DNA from 2 places in the Thalassolituus hydrocarboniclasticus genome. Region 1 is predicted to be linked to the other one. Evidence: riboswitches for the same ligand, from Rfam matches in the RefSeq annotation. Region 1 holds a riboswitch; the other holds the start of a gene.
What was found. A riboswitch is a leader RNA that binds a small molecule or an ion and turns the genes downstream of it on or off. The one in region 1 is predicted to bind thiamine pyrophosphate.
Positions count from the first base shown of each region.

Region 2: linked by a shared signal. The riboswitch ahead of thiC (phosphomethylpyrimidine synthase ThiC) and the one ahead of HUF19_RS00615 (TonB-dependent receptor) in region 1 are both predicted to bind thiamine pyrophosphate.

Region 1 covers NZ_CP054475.1:128,405-134,975, forward strand. Annotated here, with positions in the region: gene ubiH (2-octaprenyl-6-methoxyphenyl hydroxylase) at 1-111, shown strand, start outside; gene HUF19_RS00600 (UbiH/UbiF/VisC/COQ6 family ubiquinone biosynthesis hydroxylase) at 108-1,316, shown strand; gene htpX (protease HtpX) at 1,423-2,310, opposite strand; gene HUF19_RS00610 (hypothetical protein) at 2,572-4,218, shown strand; TPP riboswitch at 4,298-4,425, shown strand; gene HUF19_RS00615 (TonB-dependent receptor) at 4,526-6,571, shown strand, end outside.
Region 2 covers NZ_CP054475.1:2,400,447-2,407,017, reverse strand. Annotated here, with positions in the region: gene HUF19_RS10645 (acyl-CoA thioesterase) at 1-302, opposite strand, end outside; gene HUF19_RS10640 (PaaI family thioesterase) at 624-1,118, shown strand; gene HUF19_RS10635 (PaaI family thioesterase) at 1,115-1,549, shown strand; TPP riboswitch at 1,675-1,806, shown strand; gene thiC (phosphomethylpyrimidine synthase ThiC) at 1,962-3,884, shown strand; gene HUF19_RS10625 (FAD-binding oxidoreductase) at 3,881-5,023, shown strand; gene thiS (MoaD/ThiS family protein) at 5,014-5,247, shown strand; gene HUF19_RS10615 (thiazole synthase) at 5,268-6,125, shown strand; gene HUF19_RS10610 (bifunctional hydroxymethylpyrimidine kinase/phosphomethylpyrimidine kinase) at 6,122-6,571, shown strand, end outside.

The DNA.
Region 1 (6,571 bases):
GGCATGTCGGCCCTGCCAACCGCGCGCAAACTCTTTACCCGTCATGCGATGGGGTTAGGGCAGCGGGCGGCGAAGCTTCCGGCCACGCCGCTTTCAGGAGAATCTGCATGAACTATGACGTAGTGATTGTTGGCGCCGGACTGGTGGGTCAGGCGATTGCCAGCGCGCTGGTGCAGGGGGCACAGCAAAAGCCTTTGCGCATTGCCCTGATTGATCCGGCGTTCCGCACACAGGCTCCGGCCAGCGGCAGCGAACTGGCTGACTATGATCTGCGCGTGTCAGCGTTAACCGCCAAAACCCAGGCTTTCTTAACCCGTCTGGGCGCCTGGCAGAAAATTCCGCCGCAGCGTCTCAGCCCTTACACCGGCATGCACGTCTGGGATGCTGAAGGCACAGGTTCTGTGACCTTCGATGCCGCCGATCTGCATGCTCCCTGTCTGGGTCATATAGTTGAAAACCGGCAAACGCTGTGGGCGATCCAGCAGTGCCTGCAGGAAACGCAGTGCGTGGATGTACTGACGCAGAAAGTTCGCTACCTCGATAACCGTGACGCCGAAGGTTACACCCCGGTGGTTTTGGAAAACGATGACAGGCTGCTGGCCAGACTGGTGATTGGTGCCGATGGTGCGCTGTCACGGGTGCGCCAGTGGGCTGGCCTGCCAACCACCGAGTGGGATTATGGTCATCACGCCATTGTTGCCACGGTACGGCTGGAACAACCGCTGCAGGCGACGGCCTGGCAGCGCTTCCGTCCTGAAGGGCCACTGGCGTTACTGCCGCTGCCGGGTGATGAACATCTGGCGTCTATCGTCTGGTCGACTTCGCCGGCGGAAGCCGATGCGGTACTGGCGATGGATGAAGCCGGCTTTAACGCCGCGCTGACCCAGGCATTTGAAGGACGTTTGGGGCAGGTGCTGGCCAGCTCGGCCAAGGCCCGCTTTCCGCTGCGCCAGCGCCATGCGCGGAATTACTGGTGTGAAGGCGTAGTGCTGGCCGGTGATGCCGCGCATACCATTCATCCGCTGGCCGGACAGGGTGTGAATCTGGGCTTTAAAGATGCTGAAACCCTGGCGGAAGAAATTCTGCGCGCGCACAGCAAAGGGTTGGATCTTGGTGGTGAGCTGGTGCTCAGCCGTTATCAGCGCCGCCGTCAGGCCGACAACCTCAGCACCATGGCGGCGATGGAAGGCTTTAAACAGCTGTTCGCCGCCGATCAGCCATTGCTGCGTTTATTACGCAACGAAGGGATGCGCCTGTTCGACAAACTGTTGCCGGTTAAGCAGCACGTAATGATGAAAGCGATGGGACTGGATTAATCGGGGCTGGATTGATAAGACTGTCGTGATGAGTTGGTCTGATAGCCGATATAAAAAAACGAGCCTCAATTGAGGCTCGTTTTCGTTGGTTTTCCTGCAGGCAGAATTAACGGCCGTACTGCTCACGCAGCGCCTGGATACGACGTTCCAGCGGCGGGTGAGTGGAGAACAGGGCAGACATCTTACCTTCACCACCGATACCAAAAGCCACCAGTTCACCGTTCAGTTCACTTGGCTGGTCGTAGGTTTGCTGCAGGGCCGCCAGTGCGCTGATCATCGCTGCAGGGCTGACCAGTTCGGCACCGGCCTGGTCGGCACGGAATTCACGGCGACGGCTGAACCAGGCAACAATGGTCGAAGCCAGAATGCCCAGTACGATCTCGGCGATAAAGGTCGTTACATAGAATGCGATGCCCGGACCGTCTTCGTTCTTGAATACCGCACGGTCGACGAAGTTACCGATAATACGGGCGAAGAACATCACAAAGGCGTTCACCACGCCCTGAATCAGGGTCAGGGTAATCATATCGCCGTTGGCAACGTGGCCGATTTCGTGGCCCAGTACCGCTTTGATCTGCTCTTTATCCATACGCTGCAGCAGGCCGGTCGATACTGCGACCAGGGCATTGTTACGGTTCCAGCCGGTAGCAAAGGCGTTAGGCGCCGCCGAACCGAAGATACCCACTTCCGGCATACCGATACCGGCTTTGTCAGCCAGTTCTTTAACGGTGCTCAGCAGCCACTGTTCACCGGCATTCTGTGGCTGATCGATGATCTGCACACCCATGCTGCGTTTTGCCATCCACTTGGACAGCAGCAGCGAGATCACTGAGCCGACCATACCGAACACCAGACAGAACACCAGCAGGTTGCCGAGGTTCAGGCCATTGCCGCTGCGTTCCAGGTAACTGCCCACGCCGAGCAGTGACAGGGTAACGCTCGCCACCAGAACAACGGCTAAGTTGGTGGCCAGAAACAGAATTATGCGCAACATGTGCGACTCCTATAAGGGTTGTTCTCAGTTGTCCGCAGGCGCTCAACAGAACAGATTTGAGCACGGATTTATGACAGCAAGAATGGTGATTTTTCCGCAGTTTTCAAGCGGGATTATTGTCAGGAAGGGTAATTATGACGGTTATTCTTTTGCACTGTTATTAAAAGTGCCGCACTTAAATGATAGTTGTCTTAATTAATGCTGTGACTGGCCGATAAATGATCAATCTATTACTCATTATCACGGGTCAGGGATCAGACCATGGCAATTACACCACGCATCAGCGAAGTTGGCAGTTTCCAGTTTATCAGGCCGGGCCGGAACAGCGATGAGCCGCTGACGGATCAGCTGGCGCGTACCGGCGGCAGCGAACTGAAAGCGGCGGCAAAAGGTCAGTCACTGCACTCGCAGCCCGTCGCAGATTCGACTTACCGCGAGCCGGTTAACCGCACTCTGTGGCAAAGCGATCAGTCCTGGACGCGTTTTGCCGGCTCACTGAACGATACCGAAGTAATTAATGGCGTGAGCCCTGAGGGGCGGGAGCAGCTGGTCTCTGCCTCCGACTCCCTGAATATACCTAAGGACTTTCGCCCCGGAGCTGTGTTGACCGATCTGCTGGAGCGCGGCGTATCACAGTTCAGCAGCACCAGCGGACGTTATGCTTATGCCGATGACGGTACCCGTCCGGCGCTGACAGAAATCGGCAAGGTCAGTCTGAAATACGGTTATCAGGAAGAAAAATTCAGCCTGAAACTGACCACCAATTCGGGTAAGGAATTAACGCTGAATCTGACCCATCAGAGCGGCTGGGGTCAGGGTGACGATGGCCGTGCACTGGAAGTAGATCAGTGGCTGGTGGGCTTTACCCTGGATGAATCGCTGAGTAAAGAAGAGCAGGAAGAAGCGCTGCAACTGGCCTCATCACTGGATAAACTGGCACGGCGCTATCTGGCTAGTGGCCATCTTGATCTGGAAAATCTGGGGCTGGATAAACTGCAGCAATTCTCGGCGGTATCACTCGATCTTAAAGGCGCAGGCAATGAGAGCAGCGATCTGCTGCGTATTGAATACCGCAACGATGATGAGCAGCGCAGCCTGAATGTGCTGCTGCATGAAGACAAACTGAAGCTGGATCTGAGCAAAGCCGGTTGGGCGCAGTTGGGCACGGAAGCACAGCGGCAGGACAGCCTGAAGGAATATCTGACGCTGATCGAACAGAGCGGCGAACGCGGCAATGCCGATAAACAGCAGCTGGATTTAATGCTCGATGCCTTCGCCCTGCTGCATAAACCGGAGCAGCATCCGCAGGATCTGGCGCGGCAGGAACAGGAGCAGCCACCGCAAACGCCAACCGGAATCGACGTGGGTTTTGCCCGCAGCGGACTTACGGCGCTGAGTGGTCTGGCGGATTTCAGCTTTTCATTTCAGGCGCAGGTCAGCAAACCCAACCCTGATGCACAGCGCAATAATGAAAAGATCAGCTTTGGGCTTAATTTCGCGCAGGATACCAGAGGCGAAACCGGAGATGCCGGCAGCCTCGCCGTAGAGCAAACCCAGGCGTATCAGTTTAAGGCCAGCTTCTATGAGCCTTTGCCCTGGCTGGAACTGGTGGATTTCAGCAAGCAGAACTACCAGTACATCGAGACCGAAGCCCGTGCCACCGAGGTAACCAGCCTGCGCTACGAAGATTTCACCCTGCAGCATGCTTCGCAGCAAAGTCAGAATGAATGGCATGAGCGGCGGCGAACCTACGTGCTGGGCAGCCTCGACAGTGATGTCAGCGAAGGCGATAAAAATCAGGACATAACCGACTTTACCGAAGCCGCGATTCTGGCTGAGCGCGAACAGCAACAGCAGTTGCTGGATGATCTGCTCGGCAGCCGCATACCGCAGCCGTGGCAGCGCTGACGTAACAAAGGCTGCTCTGCATAAATAGTTATTAGCCCAAAGCCGCCATTGGTTCCCCGGCGTGAATCCCTTATGATGCCCCTGTCCCAGGGGGTGGCCCGATTGTCTGAATCCGGCCTGAGATGCCATAGGTTTACCTGTGTAAACGGCAAACCCCTAGAACCTGATCCGGTTAGTACCGGCGTAGGAATGGGGTGAGTACGCACAGTCTGCGGCGGCTCGCATCACAACCGGGAGGTTGGCGTTAAACGCAACCGGCCCCTACGCACTACCCGGGTCTTTCTTGTATTTTGAGGAATGACCCTGAATGAAAAAAACACCGCTTTCCCTGTTAGTTTTACTGGCACCACTGACCCCGCTGTCGGTTTTTGCGGCTGATGACGTTACCCTCAGCACGCAAACCGTGCAGGCCGATTTCCGTAAAACCGATGTGCAGCAGATTCCCGAAGCCGTCACCTTAGTTGGCAGCGAGCAGATTGAAGCCCGTTCGGCGCAGCATCTGGACCAGATCTTAAGCTTTGCCCCCAACGTGAACTTTGCTTCCGGTACTTCCCGCGGGCGCTATTTTCAGATTCGCGGTATCGGCGAGCGCAGCCAGTTTGTTGATCCGGTGAATCCATCTGTGGGCCTGGTCATCGACGGTATTGATATGACCGGTTTAGGTGCTGCCGCGACCCTGTTTGATGTACAGCAGGTGGAAATTCTGCGCGGCCCGCAGGGCACCCGTTTTGGTGCTAACGCACTGGCCGGCATGATCAATATCCGCAGTAATGACCCGACACAAAATAATGAAGGTTATATCAGTGCCAAAGCCGGCAACTACAGCAGCTATGGTCTGGGGGCGGCGCTATCCGGTTCGCTGAGTGATAACCTGCAGGGGCGTATTGCCATGCATGGTTTTGAATCCGATGGTTATATCGACAACGAATTTTTAAACCGTGACGACACCAATAACCAGGACGAAAAAATCGCCCGCGCGAAACTGCACTGGCAACTGTCTGAACGCAGCGAATTAAATCTGACCTATTTATACGCCGATATTGATAACGGTTACGATGCTTACAGCCTTGATAATAACCGCACAACATTGTCGAACCGTCCGGGTAAAGATACACAGGATACCAACGCTTTTGCGCTGGCGTATAACCACGAACTGAATTCCGCAGTCCGCTTTGAAAGTGAAATTACCGGCAGCTGGAATAAAGCGGAATACAGTTACGACGAAGACTGGGCGTACGGTGAATATATCTGGCTGAGCGATGATCCTGTGTACCAGCCAGACCCATGTGATACAACTCAAGGGCCTTGTTTGGCTCCTGTTGATGGTTACAGCTCTTTTGATCAATACCTGCGTAATTTTGATCGCAACAGTATTGGCCTGCGCTTTCTATCTGGCACCGATGGCCGATTATTTTCTGATTCAACCGACTGGGTTGCGGGCATCTATATGATGCAGCGGGAAGAAACACTGAAACGCAACTACACCTATAACAACGGACAGTATCAGAGCGATCTGACCGTGGATTCGGTATCGGCCTATGCAGAACTAAGCACAGCCTTTACTCCATCCACAACTCTGACTTACGGCGTACGTGCGGAAAACTGGAAAAATGATTTCAGTGATAATGCCAATACGCTGGATGCTGCAAAAAATGATGTGGTCAGCGATACCAACGAAACCTTATGGGGCGGAAAAGTTACGCTGGAAACACTGCTGGGTGTTGACCATCTGGGCTACATCTCTCTGGCCCGTGGTTATAAAGCCGGTGGCGTGAATACTGATCCGGATATTTCCGAAGCTAACCGCACGTTCGATACCGAGTTTAATAATACGGTTGAGCTGGGTCTTAAGTCGTCTCTGGCTGAGGATGCACTGAAAACCCGCCTCGCGGTATTTTATATTCAGCGTAAAAACCAGCAGGTTAAAAGCTCATATGCGGTACAAAAGCCGGATAATAGCATCACCTTTCAGGACTATTTAGCTAATGCTGCTGAAGGGGAAAATTACGGACTGGAACTGGAAAGCGAGTGGCAGCTGTCTGATGCATTACTGTGGGATCTGAGTCTTGGTTATCTGCATGCCGAATTCAGTGATTACAGCTATGAGCAGAATGAGTATGACGCAAGTGGAAATGTTGTGGGCAGTACTACAGTGGATAAATCCGGCCGAGCTCAGGCACATGCACCGGAATACAGTCTGGCTACTGCGCTGACCTATGCGCTGACCGATACATTATCGTTGCGCGCAGAAAGTGAAGCTAAAGATGAATTCTATTTTTCTGACAGCCACGATGAAAAAGCCCGTGCCTCGGTACTCTGGCATGCCCGCCTGAGCTATCAGCAGGGTCCGTTG
Region 2 (6,571 bases), 1.8 Mb from region 1:
CAGGCATTAACCAGCGTGGTTACCTGATCCTGCTGTACGGTCTGGCCCTGATAGTGAGCAACGGATTTACCAACGCGGATGCTTTGGCTGCTGAGGGTAAAGGATTCAGCGGTATTGAGCGGGCCGCAAAAACTGACATTCAGTGAACGCAGCACCTGGCCGTCATCCAGACCCTGTTCTATGCGGTGCAGGATCAATGCCGCCGACAGGCCGCCAAAGGTGGTGCGGCCCTGACCCCAGCTGGGGTGGATTTCCAGCGTATCCTGCTGACTAACCTGCTGCAGGTAATCGTCAAAATTCATAGCGTCTCACTTTTAAAGGCAGGTCCCTTTTAAGGGCAGATCCTTGTTAAGGGCTGATTCGGGTGTGTATCCGGGACATTCTCAGGCGTCAAACCATAGCACAGGGCGCTTGTTTGTCTTATAGCGTGGTGGGAAAAACGTTCAGTTCTTATGTCTGTTTTGAGCAATTCTGTTAACAGAATCGGGCAAAGCGATCATTGCCAAAATCCAGCTTTCCGGTATAACGGGCGCCCTTTGCGCCGGTCAGGCCATTTCCTGATAGAATTCACACAGTCGTGCTGTGCCTGTCTGGCTATCACAATCACCCTCAGCGGAGATCTTATGAGCTTATCGGTTAAAACACGGGCCGAGCGTTTCGTTGCCACCCTGCGTCATTGTCAGGTACTGGGGCTGACGGTTGAAAGCGCGCAGGACAATGTACTGGTTATGCGCCTGCCATACAGTGAACAGATTGTGGGCAACCCGGTCACCGGCACTGTGCACGGCGGCAGCCTGACCACGCTGATGGATACCGCCTGTGGTACGGCGGTGTTCTCCTCGCTGCCGGGTTTCGAGTTGTGCCCGACACTGGATCTGCGTATGGATTATATGAAAGCGGCAACACCAAACCGCGATCTGTTTGCCGAAGCACGGGTAACGCGTATCGCCAGCTCGGTGGTCTTTACCGAGTGTGAGGTATTTCAGGGCGAAGAGCGCGACCTGGTGGCCAAGTGCGCTGCTACTTTTATGCGTATCGGTGAGAATATGACCCCACCGGAATTCCGTGCCCGTATCGAGCAGGGCGATGATGTAACGGCTGCAGGAGCTGCACAATGAGTTTTGAAACCGTGCTGCAACAGGCGCAGCAGAGTGGTGATTTCCAGCCGCTGGTGGATGGTATTCCCTATGCCAATTTAATTGGTCTGAAATTTCAGCGTTTTGGTCAGGATGTGCTGTTTCATCTGCCGGCTAACGAAGACAATATCGGCAATCCGATTTTACCGGCCATTCATGGCGGCGTGATCGGCGGCTTTATGGAGCTGGCGGCGTCACTGCATCTGATGATGACTATGGATACTGCCGCCTTACCGAAAATGATCGATTTCTCCCTCGATTATCTGCGTGCCGGACGTCATCAGGATACCTTTGCTGAATGTCAGGTCTGGCGTCAGGGCTCGCGTGTCGCCAACGTCGCCATTACCGCCTGGCAGACTGAGCGCACCAGCCCGATTGCCACGGCCCGCGCGCATTTTCTGTTGGCGCGTTAATGTCCGGCTGTTTTTCTTACGGCGGCTTTTCTGACCGCCGTTGATGCCTGCCCGGCGCGGATGTTTTGCATAAATAACCCGCCGGGTGTCTTGTCCGCGTAGTCTTCTCTGCCGTACACTCTGTGCCGATTCTGTCGGGGTGCCTCAGGATGTTCAGCGTGCTGAAACATCAAAGAGGTTGAGATCGCAATGTGTTTGCGGATCCCGTTGAACCTGATCTGGTTAGTGCCAGCGTAGGGAACAGAAAAGCGGGTTTTTCGCGGCTGTCGCCGATTTCTTAAACCCCGGTCAGTCACCGTTTACGGTGTGGGCTGTCAGTATTTTACTGCTGCCTGTGATCATCTTTTTCTTTTCTTCGCTGCCTGCCGTTATTTTTCTTCCGTCGTCTGCGACGGCTAAAAAGGTATTGAGCATGGGCAAAAACAATTCAGCGCATACATCGTTAAGCGAACAGATGCGTGTTGACGAACTCTCTCTGCAGCCATTTCCGGCGTCCAGCAAATTCTATGTGCAAGGCAGCCGTGCCGATTTACAGGTTGCACTGCGCGAAATTGCGCTGTCCGATACACAGCTGGCTAATGGTAAAACCGAAGCCAATGCGCCGGTGCGGGTATACGATACTTCCGGCCCTTACACCGACCCGGCCGTGAATATTGATGTGCGCAAAGGTCTGCAAGCGCTGCGTCAGAACTGGATTAATGAACGGGCCGATACTGAGGAGCTTGCCGGTTTCAGCTCCGAATATGCGCGTATCCGCGATATGAACCTGACGCTGGAAAAACTGCGTTTTGAACTTAAGCGTCGTCCGCGCCGGGCATTACCCGGCAAAAATGTCACCCAGCTGCATTATGCACGACAGGGCATTATCACCCCGGAAATGGAGTATGTGGCCATCCGCGAAAATCTGGCATTAAGCCGGGCACAGCTGGATGAGGCACAAAAAAGCCAGCATCCGGGTATGAGTTTCGGTGCGTCGATTCCGGCGGAAATTACCCCGGAATTTGTTCGCTCAGAAATTGCCCGTGGCCGGGCGGTGATTCCCAATAATATTAACCACCCGGAAACCGAGCCGATGATTATCGGCCGTAATTTCCGCACCAAGGTCAATGCTAATATCGGCAATTCGGCAGTTACGTCGTCCATCGAAGAAGAAGTGGAAAAGATGGTCTGGGCCACCCGCTGGGGCGCCGATACCGTGATGGATTTATCCACCGGCGATCATATTCACGAAACCCGCGAATGGATTATCCGTAATTCACCGGTGCCTATTGGTACCGTGCCTTTGTATCAGGCGCTGGAAAAATGCAACGGCGTGGCCGAAGACCTGACCTGGGAATTATTCCGCGATACCTTAATTGAGCAGGCCGAGCAGGGCGTGGATTATTTTACTATTCACGCCGGTGTGCGTCTGGCGCATGTGCCGCTGACCGCCAAACGGGTGACGGGTATTGTCAGCCGTGGTGGTTCGATTATGGCGAAATGGTGTCTGGCGCATCATAAAGAGAGTTTTCTCTACACCCATTTCGAAGATATCTGCGACATTATGAAAGCCTACGATGTCTGCTTCTCCCTCGGCGATGGTCTGCGTCCCGGCTCCATTGCCGATGCCAATGACGAAGCGCAGTTTGCCGAATTAAAAACTCTGGGGGAATTAACCAAAATCGCCTGGAAGCACGATGTGCAGACCTTTATTGAAGGTCCGGGCCATGTGCCGATGCATTTAATTAAAGAAAATATGGAGATGCAGCTCGAGCATTGTGACGAAGCGCCGTTTTATACCTTAGGACCGCTGACCACCGATATTGCACCGGGCTACGACCATATTACCTCAGGCATCGGCGCGGCATTAATTGGCTGGTATGGCTGCGCCATGCTGTGTTACGTCACGCCGAAAGAGCATTTGGGCCTGCCCAATAAAGAGGATGTTAAACAGGGCTTAATTACCTACAAAATTGCTGCTCATGCCGCTGACTTAGCCAAGGGGCATCCGGGCGCGCAGCTGCACGATGATGCGATGTCGAAGGCGCGTTTTGAATTCCGCTGGCAGGATCAGTTCAACCTGGCCCTTGATCCTGATACGGCACGCAGTTACCACGATGAAACCCTGCCGAAAGAAGGCCATAAGCTGGCGCATTTCTGTTCTATGTGCGGGCCAAAATTCTGCTCGATGAAAATCTCGCAGGAAGTGCGCGATTTTGCTTCGGCCCAGGAGGCGGAAGACGCGCCGCAAAGCGAAGGCGTGCCACAGTACGAAGAAGCGCAGCAGGGCATGGCTGAAAAAGCCGCAGAATTCCGCGCCAGCGGCAGTGCGCTCTATCAGGAGGCCGAAGCATGAGCGAGCAGCGTCGGGTTTGTATTGCCGGCGCGGGCCTGATGGGCAGCTTGCTGGCGTGGCGTCTGGCCCGTCAGGGCTTTCAGGTGGAGGTCTATGAGGCCGCCGCCGAAGACCAGCCCGCCAGTGCTGCGCATACCGCCGCGGCGATGGTCGCGCCTTACAGCGAGCGCTCGCTGGCGCATCCGGAAGTCTTTGCGCTGGGCCTGCAGTCGTTGCAGCTGTGGCCGCAGTTATTACCGGAGTTGCACGCCGACAGTGGTATTGCCGTGCACTATGGTCAGAGCGGCAGTCTGGTGGTGGCCCATCCGGCGGATCAGGCCGAGCTTACGCAGTTTGCTCAGGATCTGCGTCAGGGCGGTTTATGGAATCCCGCCGATGACGGCCGTGAAAACGAAGCCGCCATTCAGCGTCTGAATCAGGCGCGGTTGCAGGACCTTGAGCCTGCGCTGAATCCGCAACTGGCCGAAGGTTTCTGGCTGCGCCACGAAGCCTGGGTCGATAACCGTGCGTTATTACCGGCCCTGCACAAAGCAGCGCGCAGTTTTGGCGCGCGCTTTTATTTTTCAACAGCGCTGAACGATTTACCGCCTTACGCCGCCATTAAGCTTGATTGTCGTGGATTGGGCGCCAAAGCCGCCTTGCCACAGCTGCGTGGCGTACGCGGTGAGGTGTTGTGGATTGAAAGCCAGGAGGTGCAGATTTCGCGGCCGATACGGTTGCTGCATCCGCGTTATCACCTCTATCTGGTACCGAAAGGGCGTCACCGCTATGTACTGGGTGCTACCGAAATCGAAAGCGAAGACCGCTCGCCGGTCAGCGTGCGCTCGGCGCTGGAAATGCTCAGTGCGTTGTATTGCCTCAGTCCGGCGCTGGCCGAAGCGCGGATTCTGAACTTCGACGTCAATTTACGCCCGGCACTGGCCGATCATCGTCCGCAGATCCTTGCTCAGGATGATGGGGTGCTCAGCATTAACGGCCTGTTCCGTCACGGTTATCTGCTGGCGCCAGCGCTGCTGCAGCGCCTGCAACAGCAGCATGGTCTGGTGCTGGGGCTGGAGCCTGCGCCAACCGGGCAGTCCGCCCCCTCAAAGTCCATCCCCTCACAAGCCATCGCCTTCGGAGGTGAAGCATGCGCCTGATTATTAATGGCGAGTCGTGTGATCTGCCGGTCAGCGCAGGGCTTAGCCTGCAGCAATTGCTGCAACAGCTTGGCTATCTGCAAATACGGCCGGAGGATGCTGCTGTGAGTGGCAATTTTATTGTTGCCGTGAACCAGCAGATCGTCAGTGCAGCGCTCTATGCCACGACCGGCCTTAACGAAGATGACTGCATCGACATTCTCGGTGCTATTACCGGTGGCTGAGCGGGGTTCTGGAGAAGGATATGAATACAGAAAATAATGTTGCACCTGACGCTGGTGCCGACGTGCTGCAGATTGCCGGTGAAACCATCGGCAGCCGTTTGTGGCTGGGCTCCTCCCTGTACCCGTCACCACAGGTGATGGGTGATGCCATTGCCGCGGCAACCCCCGGATTTGTTACCGTATCGCTGCGCCGCCAGAGTGCTGCTCAGGTACAGGAGCAGGTGAGTGAACATGGTCACTGGCATCTGCTGCATCAGCAACTGGCCAGTACCGGGGCAAAACTGCTGCCCAATACCGCCGGTTGTCACAGTGCCCGTGAAGCGATTCTGCTGGCGCAGATGGCGCGTGAGCTGTTTGTCACCGACTGGATCAAGCTCGAAGTTATCGGTGACGACTACAGCCTGCAGCCGCATCCGCTGCAGCTGGTGGAAGCGGCGCGCGAGCTGGTGGCGCAGGGCTTTAATGTGCTGCCGTACTGCACCGACGATCTGGTATTGTGCCAGACCCTGCTGGAGCTGGGCTGTGCGGCGGTGATGCCCTGGGGTGCACCGATCGGTACTGGCAAAGGGCTGATGAATCCTTATCAGCTGAAAACCCTGCGCGAACGTCTGCCACAGGCGGTATTGGTGGTGGATGCCGGACTGGGCAAACCCTCTCAGGCGATGGCGGCGCTGGAAATGGGCTTTGATGCGGTACTGCTCAACACAGCGGTGGCGCGTGCCCATGATCCGGCAGCGATGGCAGCGGCGTTTAAGCAGGCGGTGGATGGCGGCCGGGCTGCCTATCGCGCTGGTCTGATGTGCGAGCGTGATCAGGCATCGCCTTCCACGCCGACGCTGGGGCTGCCGTTCTGGCATCAGACCGGAGGCGGAGTATGAGCCTCTGTTCAGGCCCGGTGAACCGGGCAAAAATCTGGAGCATTGCCGCCTCCGACTGCAGTGCTGGCGCCGGCAGTCAGGCGGATTTAACCATGGCGCGGGCGCTGGATACCGATTGTGCCACGCTGATCTGTGCCATAACCGCGCAGAACAGTCAGGGCGTGCAGGCCGTTGAGGTGCTGTCGCGGGCAATGCTGGAGCAGCAATGGCAGAGCCTGAAAGCCGATGGCTGGCCGCAGGCGATTAAAATCGGCTGGCTGCCACCGGGCAATCTGCTGCTGCCCTGGTTGCTGGAAAAACTGCAGGAATATTCCGGGCCAGTAATCTGGGACCCGGTGCTGTCGGCATCGCAGGGTGGTTTCCCCCAGGCCAACTGGCCGAAAGACGCATTGCAGGCCCTGCTGCAGCGGGTTGATGTACTGACGCCTAATCTGGCAGAAGCACAG